Linked DNA regions of Paraglaciecola psychrophila 170. The protein of the gene in region 2 binds, or shares a complex with, the protein of the main gene of each other region. Links are inferred from orthologs where the notes say so. Each region holds a gene or a part of one and is shown on either strand. Other genes may lie near its edges. The genes, in order: iscU and C427_RS08095.

Region 1 (11,895 bases), 2.1 Mb from region 2 along the record:
AGAGTCAGTGAATTGATAAGGTAAATTTGGGTAAGCGGCTTGGATGTCTTTAACAGAACGACCTAAAAAACGTTTCACTGACACAATAGTGTTAGACGGGTCGATGCTTGCCTGTTGCTTGGCTTCTTGTCCGATCACTTCTGAGTCGGATAAATACCTGACTACAGAAGGTAATAAATGTCTACCTTGGGCATCTGGCAACGTCAGTGCTTCGCCACTTCGTACAGATGCCACTAATGAGTTGGTGGTACCTAAATCGATACCAACCGCTAATTTTCGTTGATGAGGAACGGTACTTTGCCCGGGTTCAGATATTTGCAAAAATGCCATGGTCTAATTCGTTTCTTTTAGGTTGCAATGAATAAAGTTAAAAATCACTTAACACGTCTTCTTTTAGCGCAATTTCTGACAACATTTTATATGAAAATTTAAGCTGACGAATAATATTGGCTGCGTTTTCTTCGGCCATTGTGTCATCACTTGCAAGCAAGTCTCTTAACTTAGTTAAATCACTGTTAATCGTTTGATTAATTTCATCTTCCAATGACTCTAATGCAACCAAGGGGTCTGTTCGCTCAGTTAATTCTGCTAACTCTTCACGCCATTCCATTTGTTGCATCAAAAAAGCAGTATCTTTGATGGTTTGTTGCTCGTGCTTTAAATCGATACCACGCAAACTTAATAAGTATTCTGCTCTGGATAAAGGAGATTTAAGTACGGAGTATGCGTCATTTACTTGAGCATTTTTTTGAATAGCCACCAACTTGTCTTGCTCGCTACCGCTAGCAAACTTATCAGGGTGAGTTAAGCGTTGTAGTTGCTGATACGTTTTTGGCAGCAGCAACAAGTCCACATCGAATGATATAGGGATATTAAACAGTTCAAAATAATTCATGTGGTTAATAACAGGTCTGTGATGTTTTAAATGGGTCGTAGCTTAGCAAAAATAACATTAAACGTTAAAGCTTTCGCCACAACCACATTCGCCACTTGCATTCGGATTGGTGAATTGAAAACCTTCGTTCAAGCCTTCTTTAGCAAAATCTAGATGAGTACCATCTAGATATGCCAAACTTTTACCATCAATAATAATCTTCACGCCGTTGTCCTCGAATAAACTATCGTCAGGATTAACCCCATCAACAAACTCGAGCACATAAGCTAAACCAGAACAGCCAGTGGTTTTAACACCCAGACGCAGCCCTAAACCTGATCCCCTATTTTCGAGAAAAGTTTTAGCACGCAATGCTGCGGTGTCGGATACGGTAATGGCCACTAGCTACTCCTATTAATTTAACTTAGTTTTAACTTAGACTTGACGACTTTTATAATCTGCTACTGCAGCTTTTATGGCATCTTCAGCCAAAATTGAGCAGTGGATCTTAACAGGTGGTAAAGCTAACTCTTCAGCTATATCCATGTTACTGATAGTAGAAGCTTCGTCTATAGACTTACCTTTTACCCATTCAGTGACTAAAGAGCTGGATGCGATAGCCGATCCACAACCATAAGTTTTAAATTTTGCATCTTCAATAATGCCGTTTTTATCAATCTTAAGTTGTAACTTCATCACATCACCACAAGCAGGTGCACCGACCATACCCGTTGCAATTGAGGGATCATTTTTGTCAAAACCACCAACGTTACGTGGATTTTCGTAGTGATCGATTACTTTTTCGCTATAAGCCATGATATTTTACCTTTTGGTTATGTTCTGAACATTTTTAGTTCAGAACCTAAATATTAATTGCTAATTTTCGACAGAGTCACTCAGTGGTTTACTCTGCTATTGGTAAATCCTTAGTGGTGAGCCCACTCTACTTTACTTATATCGATACCTTCTTTGTACATATCCCAAAGTGGCGACATATCACGTAATTTGTCTATCGCATTACGTATTACACCAATCACGTAATCAATTTCAGCCTCGGTAGTAAATCGACCAGTAGTAAAGCGAATAGAGCTGTGAGCTAGTTCATCGCTTAAACCCAAGGCACGAAGCACGTATGAAGGCTCCAAGCTAGCAGATGTACAAGCTGAACCAGAAGACACGGCCATATCTTTTAGGGCCATAATTAATGATTCGCCTTCAACATAAGCAAAACTAACGTTCAAGTTACCTGCGATACGGCTTTCCATATCGCCATTTAAATACACGGCTTCCATATCTTTGATGCCGTTCCACAGTTTGTTACGTAACATCATCAACCGCTCATTTTCAGCAGCCATATCTTGTTTGGCAATACGGAAAGATTCGCCCATACCGACTATTTGATGAGTTGCCATAGTACCAGAACGCATGCCACGTTCATGGCCCCCTCCGTGCATCTGCGCTTCTAGGCGGATACGTGGCTTACGACGGACAAACAAAGCGCCGATGCCTTTTGGGCCATATGTTTTATGGGCACAAAACGACATTAAATCTACTTTCATTGTTTGTAAATCGATGGGTACCTTACCGGTGCTTTGTGCCGCATCAACATGAAACAAAATTTTACGTTCACGACATACTTCGCCAATGGCTGCGATGTCTTGAATGACACCGATCTCATTATTCACATGCATGATGCTGACTAAAATAGTATCAGGGCGAATGGCTGCGATTAGCTTATCTAATAGAACTAAACCATTTGGTTCTGGATCCATGTAGGTGACTTCGTAACCCTCACGCTCTAGCTGGCGCATAGTGTCAAGTACGGCTTTATGCTCAGTTTTGAGAGTTATAAGGTGTTTGCCTTTTTTGCCATAAAAATTAGCGGCACCTTTAATGGCGAGATTATTGGACTCGGTCGCACCTGACGTGAATACAATTTCTCTTGGGTCAGCATTGACCAAATCAGCAATTTGGTTACGAGCAATATCTACTGCTTCTTCTGCTACCCAACCAAATTTGTGGGAACGAGATGCCGGATTACCGAATATTCCGTCAGAAGTTAAGCAGTCTGCCATTTTGGCTGCTACACGAGGATCTACTGGTGTAGTTGATGAATAATCCAGATAGATCGGAAGCTTTAATTCGCTCATTTTTTACTCCGCTTAAAGCTGCAAACTGATTGAGATTTCGTTTGCCGCTATTTGATTATGTTGTTTATGTTTGTCTTGTCTTTCGGCCACTTGCTTTACATCATGCTGCTGCATGAGTTCACCTAAGGTAATGCCGTCCAAAAATACACTAATTCTGTTACTCAGGCCTTCCCACAAATTATGGGTTAAACATCTTTCTCCGCCTTGACAGCCGCCTTGGCCTTTACACTTAGTAGCGTCAACTGACTCATTTACCGCTCGGATAACTTCACCAATTGATATTTCATTGGGTGTACGACCCAGTTTATAACCACCACCTGGACCACGTACACTATCAACTAACTTCTCTTTACGTAAACGAGAGAAAAGTTGTTCAAGATAAGATAAAGAAATTTCTTGGCGTTCAGATATATCGGCTAAAGACACAGGTCCGCGTTGCGAGTGTAAGGACACATCCAACATAGCTGTCACTGCGTAACGGCCTTTAGAAGTCAATTTCATACAAATAATCCTATACCAATCTATTACCGAATATTCACATACCTGACTAAATTAGTCAAGTATTTAACCTAGTGTTTTAGTCAAGTATTATATCTTTGGATCAAAAGCATCACTGACCTTCTTAATATCCTCCAAGTGCTCACTATCAGAGAAGTCTTCTAGGTCTAAAGTGGGTATTGATTTTCCACAGACATCACCACCCATTTTATTGATTGCTTGACACATTTCTTCGACCTTTTTATCTACCAGATGCACATGATCAACCATTACACTGATAGCATGAGCAATGGGATCAGGGTTATCTGTTGCTACCGCATAAGCATCAAAACCATATTTTTTGGCTATTTTTTCACGCTCCCCGTCAGTCGGCGCCGCAGGTTTATTCTGCTGCGCTACTATACGGCCCGGAATACCAATAATAGTCGCATTTTCTGGTACATCGCGCACCACCACTGAGTTAGACCCTACTTTGGCACCTTTATGAACAGTAATTGGCCCTAGCACTTTGGCTCCAGCACCCACTACTACATTATCTTCTAAGGTTGGGTGTCGCTTTCCTGCAGTCCAACTTGTTCCGCCAAGCGTTACACCATGATACAAGGTCACATCATTGCCAATTTCTGCAGTTTCACCAATGACCACTCCCATGCCATGGTCAATAAAAAAACGTCGTCCTAGCTTGGCCCCAGGATGAATTTCAATACCCGTAAGCCAACGAGAAAATGTTGAAATGGAACGCGCTAACCATTTCCAGTTGGCCTTCCAAATTTTATGACTTAGACGATGAAACCAAATAGCGTGTAATCCCGGGTAATTAGTGAGTACCTCGAAGGTATTACGTGCAGCTGGGTCACGGTGAAATACACTTTGCACATCTTCTTTCATTCTACTAAACATATTTAAGGCCTACTAATCTCGTTCTTTAGCTATTTTATCAACCGATGCCAAGATACCGCGTAAAATATTTAGCTCTTGAGTTTCGGGGCGAGAACGATTGTACAATCGACGTAATTTGGCCATTACCATACCGGGGTGTTTAGCAATGATGAAATTCGTTTTGATAAGGGTTTGTTCCAAATGGCTATAAAAACCTTCTAGATCTTCAGACAATGGGTACTCTGTGTCTTCAGGGTGATTTTCTGGATACTGGCCACGTGATAAATTTAAATAAGCCATCCGCACCTCATAACACAACGTTTGAACTGCCGCAGCTAGGTTCAAAGAACTATAGTCAGGATTGGCGGGGATACACACGTGAAAATGACATTGCTGCAGCTCTTCATTACTTAATCCATTATTTTCACGTCCAAACACCAACGCCACAGGGTACTTGGATACTTCACTTATCATCTTTTCACCGCAGCCTCTTGGCTCTAACATTGGCCAAGATAAAGTGCGAGAACGCGCGCTAGTGCCAATAACTAACCCACAATCAGCAACCGCTTCGGCCAACGTACTCACCGTTTTTGCATTAGCTAGCACGTCACCCGCTCCTGCTGCTAAAGCAATGGACTTACCATCTGGTGCAGTAATAGGATTAACCAACACCAATTGACTCAATCCCATGGTTTTCATTGCCCTAGCTGCAGAGCCAATGTTGCCTGGATGCGAGGTATTAACTAACACTATGCGAATATTTTCTAACATGATGAATGGTATCTTTAATTTAGCTGGTCAATTTTGGGTGCGAATAATAACATATACCTATACCACCTCAAATGACGTTTTAGCATAATGATGAAATGGATTATGTATCATGAATAGCCGCCACAGAAAATATTCTGATTGCTAAATTTAGTTATATTGATATACTGCGCGGCGATTTTTTGTTCAGCTAATTCTATTTATTATTTGCTGAACTATATTTAATGTTCTTTTAAAATTGGTGGTTTACTATGCATCCTATGCTTAATATAGCGATACGCGCTGCGCGTGCTGCGGGCAATATTATTTCTAGCGGGTTTGACAATCAGACCGACTTGCAAACTGAAGCAAAAGGCGACAACGATTACGTTACTCGTATCGATAAAGAAGCCGAACAGGCCATAATTCACAAAATCAAGCTGTCTTATCCAGATCATAGCTTTGTGGGTGAGGAAGGCGGCGTAGTGGAGGGTGACAATGATTTTAAATGGGTTATTGATCCGTTAGATGGCACCACCAATTTTATTAAAGGCATCCCTCATTTTGCGGTATCGATTGCCCTCATGCACAAAGGTCGTTTAGATCAAGCTGTTATATTCGATCCAATTCGCGGTGAACTGTTCACAGCAAGCAGAGGCGCAGGCGCCCAGCTTAATGGCTTTCGTATTCGTGCCAGTAAAGCAAAAGAATTAAGCCAAACGATCCTTGCCACTTCATTTCCTTTTAAAAACAAGGTCAAGTTACCTCAGTATCAAGAGAGCTTTAATAAAATCTTTATGCAAGCTGGCGACATCCGTCGTAGTGGTTCTGCAGCATTGGATTTGGCTTATGTGGCATCCGGTCGTTATGATGGTTATTGGGAAAGTGGTCTTAAACCTTGGGACATTGCAGCCGGTGAATTAATGGTGCGTGAATCTGGTGGACTGGTTACAGACTTTTCTGGTGGTAACGATCCAATGCATAAAGGCAGTATCGTTGCTGGCAGCCCTAAAATTGTGCAGATTTTAGTTAAACATTTGAAGTAAAACCTTCATGACTTTTTAAGGCGAGCATCAGCTCGCCTTTTTTGTTTGCCCTCCCCCCTTATACCTTCCTACCATTTGTCTAAACATATAAAAAAGCCAAAGATTAACAACCCTAGAATGTTGCACCACCGAGGGGGAAGAGCGCTAATGCTACACAGAGGAAAAGATAAGCAAATCCCTTTAAACTACTCGAATTAAATAGTTTTGTTGCTTTTCTCTGTGCAGCGAAGCCTCATCTTTCTCTGTGGTGCAAAATATCCTTAATCTTGGTCATTTCAACATTAAAGCCAAATGATTTTGCACCACCGAGAACACAGAGCGCTAACAACACTACACAGAGGAAAAGATAAGTAGATCGCATTAAAACACTCGAATCAAGAAGTTCTTTTTTGCTTTTCTCTGTGCAGCGAAGCCTCATCTTTCTCTGTGGTGCAAAATATCTTTAATCTTGGTCTTTTCGTCATTTAAAGCCAAATGATTTTGCACCACAGAGAACACAGAGCGCTAACAACACTACACAGAGGAAAAGAAAAGTAGATCGCTTTAAAACACTCAAATTAAGTAGTTCTTTTTGCTTTTCTCTGTGCAGCGAAGCCTCATCTTCCTCTGTGATGCAAAATATCATTAATCTTGGTCTTTTCAACATTAAAGCCAAATGATTTTGCACCACCGAGAACACAGAGCGCGAACAACGCTACACAGAGGAAAAGATGAAAAGATCGCTTTAAAACACTCAAATCAAATAGTTCTTATTGCTTTTCTCTGTGCAGCGAAGCCTCATCTTCCTCTGTGGTGCAAAATATCCTTAATCTTGGTCTTTTCAACATTTAAAGCCAAACGATTTTGCACCACAGAGAACACAGAGCGCGAACAACGCTGCACAGAGGAAAAGATAAGTAAATCCCTTTAAACTATTCGAATTAAGTAGTTCTTTTTGCTTTTCATTTAATAGCTTGTTTGCGCCATAATAGATAAACAACAGGCACAATAATTAACGACAATACTAACGCGCTAGCCATGCCTCCTACCATTGGTGCAGCAATTCGACTCATCACTTCTGAGCCCGTGCCTGAGCCATATAAAACCGGTAATAAGCCTATCATTATGGTGGCCACCGTCATCATCACAGGCCTAACCCTCAGACCCGCGCCAAACATGACCGTATCAACCAACTCTTCGAGACTAGGTTGAGTGTGGTTATTTTTATGGGTTTGCATTAACTCACCATAGGACTGGTTGAGATACACCAACATGATCACACCTATTTCTGCTGCCACACCGGCCAATGCAATAAAACCAACACCCGATGCCACTGAAAGATTAAAGCCTTCTAAGTATAGCAACCAAACACCCCCGATTAGGGCCAAAGGCAACGTGCCAATGATAATGGCGACTTCAGGAAGACTGCGAAAGTTTAGATACAGTAAAACAATGATAATCGCCAGTGTTAAGGGTAATACATAGGCCAGTTTCTCTTTAGCCCGCTGCATATATTCATATTGCCCTGCCCAAGTTAAGCTATACCCCGCTGGCAAATCCAACTCTGACGATAACTTTTGGGTAGCATTTTCAACGTAGCTTCCAACATCAATGTCTTTAATATCAATATAGGTCCAGCCATTTATTCGCGCATTCTCACTTTTTATTCCAGGCGGGCCATCTTCTATGTATATTTTTGCTACGTCACCTAAAGCTATGCGTTGACCACTGGGCGTGACAATCGGTAACAATGCGAGTTGTTCTGGTGAATCCCGATAACTTTGTAGGTAACGCAAGTTAATGGGATAACGCTCCAAGCCTTCTACCGATTCGGACACATTCATACCGCCAATAGCAGTCGATATAACTTGTTGAACATCTGAAATATTGAGACCGTAACGAGATGCAAGTTCACGCTTAATATCAACCTTAATATAACGCCCACCTGCGACCCTTTCTGAGTACACCGATGCTGTACCCGGTATCTGTGAAAGAATTTGCTCAATGTCTTTTCCAATGCGTTGAATAACAGCTAAATCACCACCTGCTACTTTTATACCCACGGGTGTCTTAATACCTGTTGCGAGCATATCGATGCGGGTTTTTATTGGCATCACCCACGCATTTGTCAAACCAGGAATTTGAACTAGCTTATCCAGTTCTTCGCGCAGCTTTTCGGTTGTCATACCTGCACGCCATTCGTCTTGTGGCTTAAGCTTAATGAAGGTCTCTATCATTGTCAGAGGCGCAGGATCAGTAGCCGTTTCGGCGCGACCTATTTTACCGAATACATGTTTGACTTCAGGTACGGTGGCAATCAGTTTATCTGTTTGTTGTAAAATCTCACGAGCCTTACCTATTGATAAACCAGCATAAGTAGTCGGCATATACATTAAATCGCCTTCATCCAAAGGAGGAATAAATTCACTTCCAAGTTTATTAATAGGATAAAAGCCCACCACAGCAACCATCAACATAATCACCATAGTACTCTTAGGGTTATTTAGCACTAAACGTAATACAGGAAGGTAAATAGCCACTAATAATCTGTTTAAAGGGTTTTTCTTTTCGCTCACAATTTTACCGCGAATGAAATATCCCATCAGCACAGGCACTAAGGTAATGGCTAAACCTGCTGAGGCAGCCATGGCGTAAGTTTTAGTATAGGCAAGTGGAGCAAACATTCTGCCTTCCTGTGCCTCTAAAATAAACACCGGCAAGAAGCTCACTGTGATGATCAATAAGCTAAAAAATAACGCAGGCCCTACTTCAGAAGCAGACTTTGCCACTATCTGCCAACGGTTGTCATTGGTAAGGGGATTTTTTTCAATGTGTTTATGCATGTTTTCAATCATCACTATTGCGCCATCGGTCATCGCACCAATAGCTATTGCAATGCCCCCTAGTGACATAATATTAGCGTTAACGCCTTGCCAATACATAATGATAAACGACACTAAAATACCTATCGGCAAACTAATAATAGCCACAATAGATGAACGAATATGAAACAAAAACGCCGCGCACACTAAAGCAACAATCAGTAGTTCCTCACCTAGTTTCGACCATAGATTATCCACCGCCCGAGTAATCAAATCTGAACGGTCATACACCGTCACAATTTCAACTCCCTCTGGTAAGCTATCTTTTAAAGTTGCTAATTTTTGCTTCACCCCGGCAATGGTTTGTTGTGCATTTTCACCGAAGCGCATCACCACTACAGCACCTGCCACTTCGCCTTCACCATCAAGCTCTGCAATGCCTCTGCGCATTTGTGGACCAAGGCGAATATCCGCGACGTCTCTGAGTAACAAAGGCGTGCCTTTAATATTCAAACCCAAGGGAATAAGGGCTAAGTCTTGAATCGATTGAATGTACCCAGAAGCACTGACCATATATTCAGCTTCAGCCATTTCAATCACAGAGGCCCCCACTTCCTGATTGCCCTGTTTGATGGCTAGTTGAATAAGACTTAATGGGATGTCATAGGCACGTAATTTGTCTGGGTCGACTATAATTTGATACTGCTTTACCATCCCCCCAATCGAAGCGACTTCAGATACCCCAGACACTGTCTGCAGCTCAAATTTGAGAAACCAATCTTGAATTGAACGTAACTGACTAAGATCATGCTTACCGGTTCGGTCTATTAATGCATACAAATAAATCCAGCCCACACCAGTTGCATCAGGGCCTAGTTGCGGCTTTGCTGCTGCAGGTAGACGTGGCGCGACTTGTGACAGATATTCCATCACTCTGCTGCGCGCCCAATAGAGGTCGGTTTTATCATCAAAGATGATGTACACAAAAGAATCACCAAAAAATGAAAACCCACGCACCGTTTTTGCCCCAGGGACTGACAACATTGCAGTAGTCAGAGGGTAAGTCACCTGATCTTCGATTACTTGGGGAGACTGCCCAGGATAACTGGTCTTAATGATAACTTGCACATCAGACAAATCAGGTAGGGCATCAACAGGTGTATTACGTATCGCAAACAACCCAAAGCCAATAATGATAAACGTAGCCAGCAATACAAAAAACCTATTGCTAATTGACCAATGAATAACGCGTTCAATCATGATTATGCTCCTGAGGAGTTAACGCAAAATCAGTGATCAAGAAGTCACCGTCTCGAATTTCAAAAGTGAAGTGTATTTTGTCACCTTGTTGTAATTCGGTTAGAGACACACTATCGGCAAAAACAAAATCTAACGTTGCCGCACCGCGCCCCCACTTTTCAATAGGCCCACGACTAATATTCGCCACCCGAGTCTGCAGGTTGATTTGGTTAATCACACCTTCAACATCTGCTGAGTCTACGTTGTCAGGGGCGTCGTCATCTTGAATCTTATCTGCTTTTTTATATTGAATATTATCTTCTGGTGCTAAAGACATACGCATAAAATCAGATTGGATACTGCTTTCAGAGTCCAATAAAAACTGCGCTGAAATCACCACTTGCTCACCCACTTCAACGCCATCTAATATTTGCGCAAACTGATTGGTGACTTGTCCCAGACTCACCTCAACAGATTTGTATTGGCCTTTTCCCACAACTAACACCACTCGATTTTGAGTCCCGGTGCGAATAACCGCTTCTTTAGGTACCAATAATTTTTGCTGTGTAGAGTCGTTATGAATGATGACCTGTGCAAACATATTTGGCTTAAGCAACATATCCTCATTGGCAAAACGTAACCTGACACTCAGCGTCCGAGTTTGAGCGTCCAGTGTCGGGTAGACATAATCAACTTGCCCTTGCCATGTTTTTCCCGGCACGAAGCCCAGCGTCATAGTAACCAACTGACCGACCTTAACCTGTGCTGCTTGACGTTCAAATACCTCAGCTTTGACCCACACATCATCCAATGCACCGATAGACATTAAAGTGGTGCCAGGTTTTACGAAAAAACCTTCCCTAATGGCTAGGTTGTCGATCACCCCTGATTGCGGAGCCTTAAACACGATGGTTTGTTGCACTACCTGATTGGTTTTAAGTTGTCGTAAGCTTTCTGCGGGCATTTGTAATGCTAACAAGCGACTTTCTGCCGCTAGCGTTAACTCTTGATTGTTGCGCTTTTTGGCTAGAAGATACTCCTCCTGTGCATTTACAAGTTCAGGTGAATATAAAGCATAAAGAGGCTCGCCTTTACTCACCTGCTCACCCGCGGCTTTGATGTAAAGCTTTTCTATCCAGCCCTCAACACGAGGATGCACATGCAACAGATTATTTTCATTGTATTGCACGTAACCTACGGTTTTAATACTCTCCTGAAGTATCGCTAGCTTAACCGTTGCAGTTCTAACACCTAAATTATTGACTACACTTGGCGAAATTCGCACCACACCAGGATCGTCATCTTTCGTAGAGTCTGCAAAAACAGGCACTAGGTCCATGCCCATAGGTGACTGTCCAGGTTCGTCACGTCGATAATTGGGATCCATAGGTGCTACCCAATATAGAGGGTTAGGCTCTGCAGAGCTGGATGTAGTCATATCCATTTCTGTGGATAAAAATTGTGAGTAAATAGTCGCGGTTAATATGGCGCCGCCAACGCCTCCAACAATTACGGCATATAACGTTTTCATCGATACTCTCCCTGGGGAAATGAATTTGTGTGGCCATCTAAAAAATACCCAAGTTGCATGCGTATTTTGTGCTTTTCAATTTGAATATCGATCAGATCGATTTGCGCAGTGAGCTGAGCAATACGAGCAC
Region 2 (17,826 bases):
GAATCGGGACCACATTATTCACCGCACTCGTGAAGAAGATATCAACGTTCGCGAACCGAAGAACAGGAGTCCTTTGAGCGTTCAAGTCGAGTTAAACGACAATATGATTGCTGATAAAAAATGTCAATGGCAATGGCAAAAACATAAAATAAATACATACACAACAGTGATATGACATAGCTTAAAGATAATACTAGCTGGGAGCCTTAGGTTGTTTCCCCCATATACCTGCAACATTTTTTTCGTTTATTAAGAGACATAAAGTGAGTGGTATTCTGTTAATGAGTGGTAATGATATATGGCATTAACAAGTGGTTTTACTCATTAGGGTGAAGTCAGTTACTATGATGAAGATTTAGATTATCCCTATGGGCAGTCACCTCGTCTGATATTTTTATTTGTCATCATCAAAGATTAGAAAAAGAAGGTCTTGTTGTCACCTCAGGGCCTTATGATGAGGCTGGTGACGTGCTTAACGCACATCGCGTTCAAGCTATTGTTATCAATGCTGGAACCTTACTAATAAACTAACCACGAGAGAAAGGAATGCCAAAAGTAGGAATGGGGTCATTGCGTCGTCAACAATTGATTGATGCAACAATTCAAGTTGTTGCTGAGGTCGGTTTAAAAGGGGCAACAATTAGTCTTATCTCTAAACGTGCAGGAATGTCGTCCGGCATTATTAGCCACTATTTTGGTAGCAAACAATCGTTGATTGAAGCTTCTGTTCAATATCTGCTTTCTCAACTTAAAATATCGGATTCACCGGATACCCCTTATGACCGGCTAATGAAAATTGTTGATCTGAATTTCTCAAGCGTACAACAGGCAGACGCAAGCACTAAGACATGGTTAAGTTTTTGGGGCCAGTCTATGCATGATCCGGAGCTGTACCGCCTACAAGAGATCAATAAACGCCGTCTTGTCAGTAATCTACGCTACAGCTTCAAACAATTATTAGATTCTAAAACGGCCTACGACGCAGCGGAGGTGACCGCTGCATTAATCGATGGCTTTTGGTTGCGTTGCGCACTGAGTCGCGCCAATCAAGAAAAGTTTAACCAAGCCAAAGAATACTGTAAAAAATATATTAATGAAGTGCTTGAACAGCACACTCATCCATAAATTATTACTACCCAAAATCTGAGTTATCGTTGCATTCAACATTAACCAGAAACGCTATCTGTGTTTTGTTAAAGACAACAGTGCTCCCCTGCTTTACGTTATTAATATCAACGTCGAAGCATATTGACTCAGTAGTTTTGTTTCGAGCATGCATCAAATACTTTGATCAGCGCTGCGGTTTTAAAAAGGGGGTTAAGAACTAACGAATAATGCTGATGAAATAAAGTTTCGCTCTTGTGTGCTTCACTTATGCTTGGGTTAAAAAGTACAATAACTCTTAGCATAAAAGCGCTTTGTTTATTATCTAATAAATTTAAAAGGTTAGTAAATTGATATCCAAAAAAGTACGTGAATTATTCGTATCTCTCATGGAGGCCGCCAGTGGCAACAGTACATCATTGGTTAACTTTGACCCTGAAACTGAAATTTATAGCGGCTCGTTCAACACAACACTGCTTGATAAATTCGTTCATGAGGGTGTGTTTGAAGTGGTGGATAGTGACGGTGATTTTACAAATTTGTTGATGAATCACAGAGATGACTTTTTAAGCGGTTTTGCATCTGGCGTTAACGAAGCAAAATTAGGTAGGGATCAATATTACGCCGATTATAATGCCAACCCTTTTGCTTTTTCGGTAGGTTATGAACACTTTTTGTATATGAATAAAAAGCCCAAAAAACTTGAGGGCTATGCATGTCATGGGTTTTAGAAGAAGATAAGTGAAAGGCGGAAAATTAAAAACAAGGTAGCCAAAAGTCATTCAGTAACTTGGCGAAATGCTGTGAATAACGAGTTATAGCTTCTAATGTTTGAATAGTTATTGGTTTTGATTAGGTACTTTTATTAACTCTGAATTCAGTTGTTTGATATCGAAAGGCATATGCCCCATTGCATCAAGTGTTACATTGTGAAGAGCATTGGAAATAAGACGGTTAACGATATTCCAATTATCTTTCAATTCACAGGTACTTGCAATTTGACAATCTCCCCCATCCAACTTAGCACACTCTGTTAGAGCTATTGGTCCGTCAATGGCTTCGATCACTTCTGCGATGGATGTTTGATCCGGTTGGCGACTCAGTTTATAGCCACCATGAGGGCCTCTAACTGATTTGACTAAATTACTTTTAGTCAGTGCACGCATCAATTTACGTATGGTCGGTAGAGGCAAGTGAGTCAACTCACACAAGCCGCTTAGCGTAATTAGCTCATCAAGATTACGCATTTTAAATACCACTAACAGCGCATAATCTGCCATGCGGCTAATTCTTATCATCAAAGACTCTCTCGAAAAAAATATATAATACAATCATTAACATAAAAAATAGTATACCTCAATGGTATGACTTATTTACCCCATTATCACTCAGTAGTGAATAGCCCAGATAGCTCCAGTTCGGCAAAGCCGCAAAAATGAAACATAACCAGATTGAATTTAACTCTAATTATCAAACCACTATAAATCGTAATTCTAACCATTATAAGACTCAATACAGCACCGGATGTATACTGATTTAGTATTGTATTGATTGTTAGAAGTTTAAAGGCTAACATACATTACTAAATTAGTATTCTTTATGGTGCTTGAGTTTCATACAATACATTCGAGATCAAAAAGTGGCTATGTGACTCCACACTATTTACTTTGCAAATCTACAAAAGAGAGTTAATCATTATGAGCGAAAGCAGTGTTATTGATGAGCGTATTAATTCCAGCTATGAAGCGGGTTTTATTACCGATGTTGAAATGCAAACATTTGATCCTGGGTTAAATGAAAATGTCATACGAAAAATATCAGCCAAAAAAAATGAACCAGAATACATGCTGAAATGGCGTTTAAAAGCCTACCAAAAATGGCTAGAGATGGAGCGTCCCGAATGGGCGCAAGTCAATTACCCTGAAATTGACTTTGATGCCATTGCCTACTATTCAAGTCCAAAAAGTCAGGATGATGCACCTAAAAGCTTGGCCGAGGTCGACCCAGAACTTCTGCGTACATACGAAAAACTAGGTATTCCATTACATGAACAAGAAATGCTGGCTGGTGTTGCCGTTGATATAGTATTTGATAGTGTTTCTATTATCACCACCTTCAAGGAAAAGCTTGCTGAGTCAGGCGTAATTTTCTGTTCACTTTCAGAAGCGATAATCGAACATCCTGAATTAATCAAAAAATACTTGGGCTCAGTGGTCCCCGTAAGAGATAATTATTATGCCGCTTTAAACTGTGCAGTATTTAGTGACGGTTCGTTTGTCTATATACCTAAAGGGGTTAGGTGTCCGATGGAGTTGTCGACCTACTTCCGGATCAATGAGATGAACACGGGTCAATTTGAACGCACCCTCATTATTGCTGACGAGGGTAGCTATGTTAGCTATCTTGAAGGCTGTACCGCGCCATCGCGAGACGAAAATCAACTGCACGGAGCAGTCGTCGAATTGGTTGCATTAAAAGGTGCACAAATTAAATATTCAACCGTTCAAAACTGGTACCCCGGCGATGAAAACGGTAAAGGGGGTATCTATAACTTTGTTACCAAACGCGGTATCTGCCATACCGACGCAAAAATATCATGGACTCAAGTAGAAACAGGCTCCGCCATCACCTGGAAGTACCCAAGCGTAGTATTAATGGGTGATAATAGTGTAGGTGAATTTTATTCAGTTGCCTTAACCCGAAACGCACAACAAGCGGATACTGGGACCAAGATGATCCATCTGGGTCGTAATACTCGCAGTACCATTATCTCAAAAGGCATTTCAGCTGGCAAAGGGTCTAATACCTATCGGGGATTAGTCAATATGTCACCAAAAGCAGAAGGTGCACGTAATTTCACCCAATGCGATTCACTCTTAATTGGTGATAAATGTGCTGCAAATACCTTTCCATACATTGTTAGCAAAAATCCAACTGCGATTGTCGAACATGAAGCGACAACATCAAAAGTCAGTGATGATCAGTTATTCCTGTGCCAACAACGCGGTATCGATCCTGAAAAAGCGGTATCCATGATTGTTAATGGTTTTTGTAAATCTGTTTTCAAAGAGTTGCCAATGGAGTTTGCTGTTGAAGCCGGAAAACTATTAGAGATCAGCTTAGAGGGTGCGGTTGGATAACGCGCTGCGAAGGATCAACAAAGTTTCATGAAACAGACATCAGTTGTATTACCACACTGATAAAAACTTGATTAAAAGATAATAAGGTCAATAGATGCTAAACGTTGCAAATTTAAGAGCCAAGATTGATGGAAAAGAGATCCTCAAAGGATTAAATATTGAGGTTAAACCTGGTGAAGTCCACGCCATTATGGGACCGAATGGGAGCGGCAAAAGCACGCTATCCAATGTACTAGCAGGTCGTGATAACTATGAAGCGACCGATGGAACCGTCATGTTTGAAGGCAAAGACTTATTATCGCTTGTGCCTGAAGATCGTGCACGGGAAGGCATTTTTCTTGCCTTTCAGTACCCAGTTGAAATACCTGGGGTCAGCAATCTTGAGTTTTTAAAAACATCCCTTGAATGTCTACATACTCATCAAAACAAGCCTCTTTTGAGTGCTGTTGAGTTTATGAAGCTGGCACGTGAGAAATGTCGACTGGTCGATTTAGATACTGACTTCCTGAAGCGTGGTGTGAATGAAGGTTTTTCAGGTGGCGAGAAAAAGCGTAATGAAATTATGCAGATGCTGATGCTAGAGCCAAAGCTATGTTTACTTGATGAGACTGACTCAGGTTTAGATATCGATGCACTTAAAGTAGTGGCTGATGGTATCAATCAGTTACGCAGTCCCGAACGTTCCTTTATTTTGATTACTCATTATCAAAGGTTGTTAGATTACGTGCAACCTGATTTTGTGCATGTATTGGCCGACGGGAAAATCATTAAATCTGGTGGAAGTGAGCTGGCGTTAGAGTTAGAAGAAAAAGGCTACAGTTGGTTAGAAAGTGGAACTGAGCAATCAGCAAATCCACTTAAGGTTTAGCCATGAATAACCTACAGCAAATAACGACTGACTTTAGCAACGAGCAAATATCTCAAAAAAATCCGTGGTTACGAGGTATTCGTGATGCAGCTTGTGAACGTTTAAGAGCGCTGCAATTACCGACCCAAAAAACCGAAGATTGGAAATATCTGAAGCTTGAAAAATTGTTAGCTGATGATCAACTTGACGCACAAAGCATGCAAGTAAACTATTCAAAAAGTATCGACGATATTGATGAACTACTTGCGCAGTCTTTAATAAAGGACCTTGATGCGTATCGTTTAGTTTTTGTCAATGGCGTGTTTGTGAGTGAACTATCTCACCTTGATAGTAACCCTTACAGCACTTTGTTCTCTGAGGCTAATACCGCTCAGCAGCAACTCATTATTGAACACCTAGATACCAGTCATAACTATTACCATGACTACTTTTCTAGCCTTAACAGCGCGCAACTTGAAGATGGTTTACTTATCCATATTCCAGAGCATTGTGAGGTCGACAAGCCCTTTTACATCGTAAACCTAACACAAGGTGATCAGCCAAAAACAAACATGATGCGATTATTAATTATTGCTGAAACCGGCAGTAAAGCCACAATAATCGAGCATGAAGACGCACCACTCAAACACACGGCAATGGTTAATACCGTGATTGAATGTTTTGTAAACGACAAGGCGCATATTACCCATAGCCGACTGCAACTTGATGAGAGTGTCACGAGCATATGCAGTCATCGCGTAAAACAAGGTCATCATAGCACTTATCAACAACATCAAATTAGCCTTGCATCTAAATTGAAACGTAATGATCTTACGGTGTCCTTGCAGGGGGAGTATGCGAGTAATGATATTCGAGGCAGTTTTTACGGTCGCCATCAACAAACCATTGATAACCATATTTGTATGCAACATATTGCGCCAAATTGCAGCAGCAATGAGGTATTTCGAGGTTTAGTCGATGACCAAGCCAATGCTGTCTTCAATGGCCGCATTCATATTCATCCAAACGCTCAAAAAACATTGGCCGAGCTCAGTAACAAAAACTTATTACTCTCAAGCACTGCCACCATCAATACTAAACCTGAACTAGAGATTTATGCTGATGATGTGAGATGTTCACACGGTGCCACAGTTGGTCAAATCAATAGTGAGGCATTATTTTATTTACAATCTAGGGGGATTCCAAGGGTCGAAGCTAAACGTCTATTAAGCCTGGCTTTTATTGCCGAAATAGTCGAACAACTACCACAGAATAGTGTGCGAGAGTTTGTTACACAGCGTTCATCTAGCTTACTTTCCTCATTACACCACAAAGGAGAAAAGTAACGATGTCCTCTATAGATGCAGTTGAGCAAGACAACACGTTTAATATTGCAAAAGTTCGGCAAGATTTCCCCATACTGGATCAAAAGGTTAAAGGTAAACCTTTAATCTATTTGGATAACGCGGCAACCACTCAAAAGCCACAGATTGTCATCGATGCTATCAGCCAATTTTATAATATGAATAACGCTAATGTGCATCGAGGTGCTCACACTCTGAGTGATAATGCTACTGAGCTGTTTGAAAATGCACGTAGTAAAGTGCAAGGTTTTATTAATGCAAAACATGCTCATGAAATAGTGTGGACAAGAGGCACAACAGAAGCCATCAATACAATTGCCAGTGGATTAGCGCAAAGCTTTTTAAAGCCAGGTGATGAAATTATTATTTCAGCAATGGAACACCATGCCAACATTGTGCCTTGGCAAGTGGCAGCAAAGCGAAGCGGTGCCAAACTTGTGGTGGCTCCGATAAATGAAAAAGGCGAGCTGAATTTTTCAATTTATAAGACGTTACTCAATAAAAATACCGCAGTTGTTGCTATGACACATGTCTCCAACACGCTTGGTACGATAAATCAGGTTAAAGAAATCGTGCAATTTGCACAGCAAGTTAATGCCATAACAGTGATAGATGGCGCACAAGCCATTGGTCATGGCTTTGTTGATGTCCAGGACCTGAATTGTGATTTTTACGTCTTCTCAGGACATAAGTTATTTGGCCCTACGGGTATCGGTGTGTTGTATGGCAAAGAAGTTCAATTAGAGCAACTACCCCCGTTTCAAACCGGCGGAGAGATGATCAAAACAGTCACATTTCAGCAGGCAACTTGGAATGAATTGCCCTACAAATTTGAAGCCGGCACGCCGAATATTGCTGGTGCAATAGGACTCGCAGCAGCCATCGATTATGTAAACAGCATTGACCGAGTAGGTGCGATAGCACACGAACAGCGATTAACTAATTATTGCTCAGAGTTAGCCAATAGTATGGATGATATTCATATTTACGGCACTGCAGAAAATAAGACCGCTATTTTTTCTTTTCTCATGGGTGATGCACATCCAAGTGATGTAGGTACTTTGCTCAATCAACAAGGTATTGCTGTACGAACAGGCCATCATTGCACGATGCCGTTAATGAATGAACTGGGCATTTCAGGCACGGTACGCGCATCGTTTTCTATGTATAACACCGAAGAAGAAGTGGCAATGTTATTTGCAGCTTTAACTAAAGTGAGAACATTCCTTTAACTAAAAATCACATTAAAAATGGGTAATATTATGACTGTAATGACTTTTGAACCAAGTAAGCCTCGTGTGTCTTTAAGTGATAGTGCGCGTACTTTTTTGACTCAAAAAATAAAAATTAAGCACGCAGTTGGATTGTGCTTTTCAGTAAAAAAAAGTGGCTGCAATGGTTTTAAATATGTGTTGGATTTTATTGACAACCCCAGCACAGAAGAACACCTAGTCATCATTAATGATGATGAATTAAAACTCTACGTCACTCAAGAAGCCTTACCCTATGTAAATGGTACTGAGATTGACTGCGTCACTGAGGGATTGAACAAAGTGATTAAGTTTATTAATCCGAATAGCTCAGCAGAATGTGGTTGTGGTGAAAGCTTTTCAGTCTGATGGTTTAACTCAATATACTGGAAAAATGTTATGCAAAAGCAAATAATAGTTGTGAATAAAGATTGTCCAGCGCTACTGGTGCCAGACGGCATTCCTATCACCATTAAAAAAGATACCTTTGTCACTCTGACACAATCATTAGGTGGAGCATATACCGTTCTTGTTAACGGTAATATGGCTCGGGTTGATGGCACTGATGCCGATGCTCTTGGGTTTGAACCCATCATTTTAGAATTTGAGGACTCAGGCGATGAAACGGTGATTGAAAGTAATGTATGGAAAGCGATATCTGCTGTTTACGATCCAGAAATGCCAGTTAGCATTGTTGATTTAGGTTTAATATATGGCTGTAAAATTGAGGGCAATACAGTATTGATTTCCATGACGTTAACGGCTCCTGCTTGTGGTATGGGTCCTGTATTGGTAGATGATGTTAAATATAAAGTTGGGCTAGTGCCTAATGTAGATAACGTGAAGGTCGACCTTGTACTTGATCCGCCATGGAGTCGAGAAATGATGACCGAAGAAGCACAATTAGAGATGGGGTTATTCTGATGAATAACCTGCCTATCACCCACTTTTCAGACAGCCCCTTTGGCACTAAAATCAAGTCTGAAGACATCGCAGAGACTCTTTGCTTCTTTGATGATTGGGAAGATCGTTACCGTTATATAATAGACCTTGGTAAGGAACTTCCTACCCTACCCGTGTCATTTAAAACTGACGAAAATCTTATAGTCGGCTGTCAAAGTCAAGTATGGCTAGTATGCGAATACGATGCAAAAAATAATCTTCTTTTAATGGCGGTCGACAGCGAAGCCCAAATTGTTAAAGGGCTAGCAGGTATCGTTCTCAGTGCATTTAATAAAAAAACACCTCAGGAAGTAACTGATTTTAATATCGAAGCATTTTTTACCGATATTGATTTATTCAGTCATTTGAGTTCGATGCGAGGTAATGGTTTGCGCGCAATGGTCAAAAAAATATTATATCTCGCAAAGCGATGTTAGCTAAACAACATTTCAATTTGTCATTAACAATGATTAATCAACAACTTATAGGGAGTAGTAGATGCATATCGTCAACAAAATTGAAGAGCCATACATCGATAATGCCGTTGTTATTTTTATGCAAGGTTAGCCCGAACAACCTCAAAGTGTATCCACTACTATCCCAGTAAAAATCTTAATAGCTTGTGGTGAAGATAGCTAAATCAAACGACGTTATACCTGCTCCTGTGCAAATAAATCAATCGCACAATTCTTCAATTATTAGACAAATCGCACACATCCAATTAGGAATAATCACATGAGCATCAATCAGACAATTCAAGATATGATTATAAATGAAATTACTGACGCACAGGTCACAGTTAATAATGTGGGAAATGGGCATTTCAGCCTAGTTGTCACCGCTCAAGCGTTTGTTGGGAAAAACATGTTAGCTAAACACAAGTTAGTGCTATCTGCCATCGCGCCACTGATGACAGGACCTAGCGCCCCCGTCCATGCCATTGACAACTTAAAAACGATGTTACCTACACCCTAATTAAGATCATCACACTTTACCAATGTAAAATACTAACCAGTCATTTTTTGGCCTCAAGACATGTCAAATCGGCTAAAATTCATTAGTAATACGTAGAGTATTAGTAGGGCTTACAAATATTATGAACAACATAAAACAATCAAAATATGTGGCTGGAGAAAAGCTGCGAAATGCTGACAAGTTGGCTTTTATTCCAGTAAAAATAGTCACTAGTGAGAAAGAAACCACATTAAAAAAGCCTAGCTGGTTAAAAATAAAACTGCCAAGTAATACAGCGAAAGTAGATCAAATTAAACAAGCTATGCGTAAGCATAATCTAAGCTCAGTTTGCGAAGAAGCTTCATGTCCTAATTTGCACGAATGTTTTAATCACGGAACCGCTACATTTATGATCTTAGGAGCTATTTGTACGCGCCGCTGCCCGTTCTGTGATGTAGCACATGGCAGACCTTTACCAGTCAGTGCTGAGGAGCCGCAAAAATTAGCAGCCACAATACGGGATATGAAATTAAAGTATGTGGTCATTACATCAGTCGACAGGGATGACCTTCGTGATGGTGGTGCTCAACACTTTGTAGACTGCATTAATGCGATACGTAAGGAGGTACCCAACATAAAAATAGAAATTTTGGTTCCTGACTTTAAAGGCCGTATGGACAAAGCACTCGATATATTAAGTACAGCACCACCAGACGTATTTAATCATAACCTTGAAACTGCTCCACATATGTACCGTGAAGTTCGTCCTGGGGCTAATTATAAAAATTCACTGGAGTTGTTACGACGCTTTAAAGTCATGCATCCACAAGTAGCCACAAAATCAGGCCTGATGCTTGGTCTTGGTGAGACGATTCAAGAGATTACCGACGTATTACAAGACTTGCGTGAGCATAATGTAGAAATGCTTACGTTAGGGCAATACTTGCAACCCAGTAAGCATCATCTGGCAGTGAAACGTTATGTTACACCAGCCGAATTTGAGCAACTGGGTGTTACAGCAAAAGAACTAGGCTTTACCCATGCTGCATCAGGCCCATTGGTTCGTTCTAGCTACCATGCAGACCTACAAGCTGCAGGTAAAGAAATAAAATAATCAGACTACAGGATAAGTTATGCAAAGAAAATTTAACCCCGAAAAAGTCATCGATGTCGTCCACTGGAACGATACGCTTTTTTCCTTTAAAACGACGCGTAGTCAAAGTCTTCGCTTTAGAAACGGGGAATATATCATCATTGGCTTAGAGCAAGAGGAGAAGAGACCAATCTTGCGCGCTTATAGTATCGTTAGTGCAAACCATGAGGATTATTTAGAGTTTTTTAGCATTAAAGTGGAAGGCGGTGCCTTCACATCTAAGTTGCAACACTTAGCGATTGGTGATGAAGTCATTATCGGTAGTAAACCAACCGGAACACTGGTTATCGACGATCTTCGCGATGGTAGAAATTTGCTATTGATCGGTACTGGAACAGGACTGGCTCCTTTTTTAAGTATTATCAAAGACCCTGAAACCTATGAACGATTTGAAAAGGTTGTTTTGTTTCATGGTGTTAGGTTTATCGATGAATTGTCGTACAACAAAATAATCACCGAAGATCTTCCAAAGCACGAGTATCTAGGTGAAATGATTACTGATCAGCTTATTTACTATCCGAGTGTCACTCGAGAACCATATAAAAATCAGGGTCGAATTACTGATTTAATGAAAACAGGAAAGTTATATCACGATATTGGCATACCCGAGCTTGACCCAGAATTTGATCGCGTCATGTTGTGTGGTAGCCCATCCATGTTGAAAGAGACGTGCGCCATTATTGATGAAATAGGCTTTAAAGAGAGTCCTAAAAAGGGTGTGCAAGGAGACTACGTGGTTGAAAGAGCTTTTGTTGAAAAATAGAAAGCATCATAGATAGCAGCAAGGCAACTTCATTTAAGCCTTATGCTGTTAATGTTGCATGGGCCGCTCGTATTTCTTTAATTATGTAATGATGATGCCCATCAAATTACCTGGTCAGGTGACTTTTCTGATGAACAAATTGAGCGTCATGATCGATATCAACAGTATTATCGAAAAATGAAGCGATGCTCTCATCACTCAATACTATTCGATAAAAGATATCAACAGCAGCGTCAACAGCGGCTTGTCCCCCAATATCTTCAAATAAATTGATGTTCATCATTTATTACCTTTTTAATATATGTAACAAATTGAGAGTAGCTGTCTTTTCGAAAATAAAATATAGATAATATTACTAGTTTTTGATTATCCCTAAATTACAAAAACTTGAAATATAGAAAATTTAAAAATTATGAACGAGTTTTAAAATAATGCATGGATTATTCATTACTCTCAAGAAGACCAACAGATGTTGCGCGAGCGTATTAAAGCTTCAAACTGTCCCCCCCTTAAAACCCGCGATTTTCTATACTTAGATTTCTCCCAAATCACGTATGTTTATAACTAGGAAAAATCAAAGCGTAAACTCTATAAAAATTCGACGAATTAATATTTGAAACTCAGCCCTGGCTTATAAGCTGACAGGTTAGTTTGAGCAAACTGTAGTAGTTGGATCTGACTTAGCCGAACGGGTGCTTTGCCCAAGAAAGCGGCCGTAGCTATTTATTGTGGTTTAGTCCGGTTTGAGCGATCAGCGGTCGTTGGAGTCATATGGTTTTAAAGCCGCATTAAGCGGAAAATTATAGTTGGCTAAAATGTTTGAGGAACGAAAATCAGCAAACAGTTTTAAGTCCTGTTAATTTGCTTGTTAGCACTCGTTTTGTAACTTTGACCATACCGATATAATTTTTTGTAAGCTTAATTCAGCGTCCCCTACAACTTTTGGAGGGATATCTCGACCTTTGAAATTTCCCATTTGAGCTAAAAAACTATCTTTGAACCGATCAATTTCAGTTCTTAGCTCGGTAAACACAAGTGAATCAATGCACTGATTTAATCGCGCGAACCTTATTGTTAACCCTAAAAGTGATTGACTAGCTAGTTTAGGGGAAGTCGACTTAAAATTATAATATTTTCGAATGAGCCCTTCATTTTCTCCGTGAAATGCAAGAATAAGGTCATTTCTTTGATATTGAGGAAAATTTTCTTTAATTTTTGCAACATAATACAATCGATGATCTATTTCAGATAATAATTCCATCGTATTTTGAGTATTTGTTCGGCTCTCTTGGTAGGACAAAAGGTAAGTCTTATATACCCACGGGACTAAAGTAAGGAAAATCGCGCTGAATAATGCTATTCCGAATGTGCTGTTCAAAAACTTACTTATTGATGAATGATTCTGCATTGGAATATTCCTAGAGTGCTAACGCTTAATATAACCAGAAAATACGAAGCGATTGGGCGTAGCCCAGCGAGTAATTTTCTGGTTGATGTTTTTGTTAGCTGCCGCATTGCGTGCTGCTGTTTGAATTGATTGATGAACTAACAAACTGTGACTGCCTTGTGTAAATGTAAATGCTGCATTATCCCTTGCCTTAACTTTGTCAGTGTTCGATGATTTATATTGCCAGAACTTACTGGTTACGTGAACTGATATTACCGACCGTGATGAGCTAAAAAGCTAACCGCCATGCACTCCACTTTTAGATAACCAACTGAGAATAGGCTTTGGCATGCTAACGCCCAAATAACAGGCTAAAAATAGTGGGCTAAAATTGAGCGGAGCGAACAGCCCGCTGTTTTTAGTCCTTGTTGATTTGCTTGTTAGGCATATTGCCACACCACTGCTGGGATGTCTTTGGCAATAACCTCCGATACTATATTTTGACTCCAAACACGAATATGTTGAGCTTTACCGCGAATATCTTTATACCAAGGATAAGTTGTATTTACAAAATCGAAATAGCGAGACCTTTCGATAATTTGTATTAAACCTCCGTCATCGCGTATTTCATACTCATCAAATGATGAATGTGACTCTTCCATTTGTTGCCACATTATAGGGGCAAGGAAAGTGATTTTGGCTAATCTCTTTGCAGTATCGTGATCGGCATATTCACCTTCGACAAGAAAAATATTCAATTCATCGCAATCTTCATTTTTATTGTAGCCAAATGAAACATTGTGAAAATAAAAATTATCTGATGATTCGCTCAGTATCGTATTCATATGCCTAACGCTTAACATATGGGGATTTTAGGAGCGCTTTTTCAGCGAGTAAAATTCCCACCATGATGTTTTTGTTATATTTCATTTCCATACGCCATTTTAAAGCACCAAAAATAATAACGCTGAAGAAGCCTTTCCTTACGGTCTATTTTCAACATACTAAGTAAGATGCGCCTAAAATCATTTTCAGGTAATCGAAAAATCTTAGAAAGTGAAATACAACAAAGTAAACAGCCAGCAAAAGCACCGATAATTAATAGCGTGAACAAGAAAATATAGGCAAAGATAGCTACACCTGCATCTTGTTGTTTATCTAAATCAGCCGTATCCAAGCCTAGAATGTGGCCGAATGATATTAGAACTTTCCAGCCTAGATATAAAAACAAACCAGCCCACATTGGAACAGATAATCGACAATACATTTCGATGATAAAGGACTTCATAGTACCCATGAAATATAACGCTTACATAAGCGGAAAAATATAGTTGGCTAAAATGTTGAACGGAGTGAAAACAGCCAACTGTATTTTTTCCGTTTAATGTTCTTGTTATATTTATTTTATTCGTTCTTCGACCAATTCTTTCCTCTTGCTTATCGCTTGCTCACTAACCTGCATAGCAACTCCATAAGCAAATTTTCCAATAGATTTTTTGGTCGGGTTATTTATTATACGGTCTACGGTTTCACTTCCTTCTGTCGAGTTGATTATTCCATTGATATAACCCGGCAAGTATCCTAACTGAAGTTCTTTTTCAATTTGGTTAAAAGAATTTCTATAAAAGAATAATTTCCATTCACTCTGTTTAGCTTCCAATCTTACTTGTTCACTTTGGAGCCTAGTTATTTCTTTGTGTTGCTCTGTTATTTGTGCGCCAAAATAACTTAATGCAATAACAATAATGGAAGGAACAACTGTCCAAAACTGAGGTTTTTTCAAAAAAGGTAATTTTATATATTCGATTTCAGCTTTTAGTTTCTTTATCTCTGAAGATAGTTTTTCTAGCTCTAATGTATCCTTATCCACGTAGCCTCCTTAATAAATATAACGCTTTAAACAGCGGAAAGCCCGAGCGCTTTGGCCGTTGTTTGGCCTGCGAGGGATTTTCCGTTGATTTAACTTGTTAGTGCCCACGGTACACGCAAGCACTTGATTAATTTTTATAACTGACACGCAACTCCACAACCTGCTGAAGTTAAATATTAAATTTACCAGCGGTAGTGAAGTTGATATGTGTGATGTAAATGTGATGACCAACTTCCTTTTAATGGTGTGACTAATTGCCCCACACTGCCGAGCTAAAAACTTACCAGTTTGCGTACCCAATTACCAGTAGCCAACATTAATAACGGAAAGGGCTACTAACGCCTCGTTAAGAGGCAATAAAATAGTTGGCTAAAATTAGCGACGAAGGAGCAAAAGCCAACTGTTTTTTGTCCTTTTAAACGACTTGTTATGCGGTGTTAAAGCGCCTTTCTCTCAACTCATTTTCTAGTGTACGAGAAGTTGAAAGAATTGCATCGATAGACGTTGCAATAGTTTGAAGATCAAACTCCTCACCTCGAAATTTAAAAACATTTCGGGTTGGATCAAACCAACGCATTAATCCTGATTCAGCAGGGCCAACGATTGTATTAGCAGGCCCAATTATATCGCTTACAATAACTCTATTTGTATTATTATTTCTCCAATGATCTAGACGTTCATCGTAATGCTCTAAGTGATCACGTAATGTCCTTTGTTTTAAAGGATTTGAATCATCTAAATCATACTCTTCCTTCAAAACTCTTCCTCTTACAACTTTGTCGTTCTGTTGTAAGCGTTGTTCATATTCTTCATCGGTTTCTTTCTTTTTTTGTCTGAACTGTGGAGGCCAGATAATTCTAGATACGTTACTAGCATGTGTTAAAAAACTATGAATTTGTCTAAATACTTCAGAATGATAGAAACTAGATTCTTCTTTTTCTAAGTCACGGTTATTAGTTTGTTGTAATGCATGGTTCAAGTACTTGATTGCAGCAAGACCAAACTCACACTGTTTTTTTACCTCGCTAATATAAACACCCTTTAAAAAATCATCCATCTATCAGGTTACTCCATTGTGAAACCGCATAACGCCCCATTAAGAGGCAAATAATGGTTGGCTAAAATAAGCGACGAAGGAGCAATAGCCAACTGTTATTTGTCTTGCTTGAATGGCTTATAGTTCGACCAAGCCACTTAATCTAACAAAGTAACTTACTATTATATTAGGTGGAACATGCTTCTGTTGGTTACGAATATTTAATGGCAAACATTAAATGTTTCTAACAAGACGTTCGAGCCAACAGAGCAACTCATTTCAAAACGCATACTCAGGGATTGCCGACCACGACTATCTATAAGACCTGCGAGAAACGAGATTTAAGCACATTCCATCTGTAACATTACTCGGAGGAGCTGCAAAATGAAAGCATATAATATTAATGATTTCGCTGCTTTAATCGGCATTGATTGGGCAGATACAAAACATGACATATGTGAATATCCTATCAACACACAAAAGTACCATTATTGTATTATTAAGAGTAAACCTGAAGCGTTTCATGACTGGGCAATGAGCCTTAAACAGCGCTACCCAAATCAACAAATTGCCGTGGCTTGCGAACTAAAAAAAGGTCCTCTTATTTATGCCTTAGCAAAATATAGCCACCTAACCTTATTTACCATTAACCCGTCATCCGTGGCTAATTACCGTAAAGCTTTTACGCCAAGTAACGCGAAAGATGACCCTTCTGATGCACTCATTCAAGTCGAAATACTTACACTGCATATGGACAAGCTCACCGTCATTGAACCCGAGTCAGCGGCTATGCGCTCACTTGCACAGTTAGTTGAGTACCGTCGGAGCTTAGTTCAAGATAGCGTGGATTTATCCAATAAAATAACCGCCACCTTAAAGAATTATTATCCTCAAGCACTTGAATGGTTTAAAGAAAAAGACACCTTCATCTTCTGTGACTTTATCAGTAAATGGCCATCACTTACCAAAGTTAAAAGAGTAAAAAAACAAACACTCTTAGACTTTTTCAACAGCCATAACTCACATTATTCTCAGGTAAATGATGCACGTATCTTAAGCATCAAAAGTGCTATGCCATTAACCGAAGACATCGGCGTGATAGAACCGAACCAACTATTAGTTGAAGTGCTCATTGCACAATACAGAGTCTTACTAAAGGGAATTGAGTCGTTAGATAAAGCCATAAAACTGGCCTACAAGTCGCACGATGACAAGGTGATTTTTGACAGTTTCCCAGGTGCTGGCCCTCAACTAGCCCCAAGATTATTAGTGGCCTTTGGGAGTAATAGAGAGCGTTATAAAGATGCGAGTGAACTGCAAAAGTATGCCGGTATTGCGCCTGTCATTGAGCGAAGCGGAAAGAAAATGTGGACACATTGGCGCTATAGTTGTCCGACCTTTTTAAGGCAAACCTTTGTGGAATGGGCTGGTTTTTCGATACGTTATTCATTTTGGGCTAAGGCTTATTATGAACAACAAAAGAGCAAAGGAAAACCACATAACAGCATCATCAGATCGCTAGCTTTCAAGTGGATTAGGATACTATTTAGGTGCTGGAAAACAAGTATGCCATACGATGAGTCAAAATACTTAGAGGCCCTAAAACGAAGAGGCTCGCCTCTATTAAAATTTGCGGTAAATAGCTAATTTATACTTGTTGTCCACCTCAGGGCGTGTTGTTAGGTGTATAGTTGCACAAAAGTAATCGATAGCATTGCTATGGAAAATGACAGATAAATTAGCATCCCGAACCAGTAATAACCTGGTGATTCTGAACGCTTTGAACTAACCCCCTTTACCTCGACCTCACCAGCATTGAAAGCATATAAACAATAAGTCAGCGACAATAGTGATAATGACACTAAAAATATTTGCGCTACAAAATCACCATAACCTTCTAATTTTGGTGCTAAAATAGCCGCACTGATTGTTGCAACGCATCCTATAATGAAAACAGTTTTTAGTAGACGCGAATACTTCAATTCAAATACACCTAACAGTTTAGTCGACGACATA

The links.
Region 1: the proteins of C427_RS08095 (region 2) and iscU are in contact, whole or in part, in a solved structure (PDB 5XT5), measured with the Bacillus subtilis proteins. The link is inferred for Paraglaciecola psychrophila 170 from one-to-one orthologs.

Annotation. Positions count from the first base shown.
Region 1 is NC_020514.1:3,963,966-3,975,860, forward strand. The notes cover bases 1-2,789. They hold iscU (Fe-S cluster assembly scaffold IscU), read right to left. Parts: upstream 1,691-2,789; coding sequence 1,310-1,690; downstream 1-1,309. Other genes in these bases: hscA (Fe-S protein assembly chaperone HscA), read right to left, coding at 1-330; hscB (co-chaperone HscB), read right to left, coding at 368-895; iscA (iron-sulfur cluster assembly protein IscA), read right to left, coding at 953-1,276; C427_RS17395 (IscS subfamily cysteine desulfurase), read right to left, coding at 1,801-2,789. Also shown: more of C427_RS17395, read right to left, coding at 2,790-3,024; Fe-S cluster assembly transcriptional regulator IscR, read right to left, coding at 3,037-3,525; cysE (serine O-acetyltransferase), read right to left, coding at 3,613-4,422; tRNA (cytosine(32)/uridine(32)-2'-O)-methyltransferase TrmJ, read right to left, coding at 4,435-5,172; suhB (inositol-1-monophosphatase), read left to right, coding at 5,421-6,194; C427_RS17420 (efflux RND transporter permease subunit), read right to left, coding at 7,136-10,255; C427_RS17425 (efflux RND transporter periplasmic adaptor subunit), read right to left, coding at 10,248-11,765; C427_RS17430 (TolC family protein), read right to left, coding at 11,762-11,895. UniProt on the Bacillus subtilis protein: Part of the SUF-like system that mediates the biosynthesis of iron-sulfur (Fe-S) clusters. Acts as a sulfurtransferase and thus transfers sulfur from SufS to SufB.
Region 2 is NC_020514.1:1,864,807-1,882,632, reverse strand. What follows is about bases 5,662-8,563. They hold C427_RS08095 (aminotransferase class V-fold PLP-dependent enzyme), read left to right. Parts: upstream 5,662-6,439; coding sequence 6,440-7,687; downstream 7,688-8,563. Other genes in these bases: sufT (putative Fe-S cluster assembly protein SufT), read left to right, coding at 8,105-8,563; C427_RS08090 (HesB/IscA family protein), read left to right, coding at 7,718-8,074; sufD (Fe-S cluster assembly protein SufD), read left to right, coding at 5,662-6,437. Also shown: transcriptional regulator BetI, read left to right, coding at 547-1,125; C427_RS08120 (hypothetical protein), read left to right, coding at 1,455-1,835; C427_RS08115 (SUF system Fe-S cluster assembly regulator), read right to left, coding at 1,944-2,402; Fe-S cluster assembly protein SufB, read left to right, coding at 2,802-4,244; Fe-S cluster assembly ATPase SufC, read left to right, coding at 4,339-5,112; more of sufD, read left to right, coding at 5,115-5,661; more of sufT, read left to right, coding at 8,564-8,629; C427_RS08080 (SufE family protein), read left to right, coding at 8,629-9,084; C427_RS08075 (BolA/IbaG family iron-sulfur metabolism protein), read left to right, coding at 9,383-9,622; lipA (lipoyl synthase), read left to right, coding at 9,744-10,715; C427_RS08065 (ferredoxin--NADP reductase), read left to right, coding at 10,735-11,517; C427_RS25850 (globin domain-containing protein), read right to left, coding at 11,624-11,800; C427_RS08060 (hypothetical protein), read right to left, coding at 12,386-12,925; C427_RS08055 (hypothetical protein), read right to left, coding at 13,345-13,749; C427_RS08050 (hypothetical protein), read right to left, coding at 13,824-14,201; C427_RS08045 (cytochrome c oxidase subunit II), read right to left, coding at 14,304-14,774; and 2 more genes. UniProt on the Bacillus subtilis protein: Type II cysteine desulfurase that acts as the initial step in the SUF-like Fe-S cluster assembly pathway.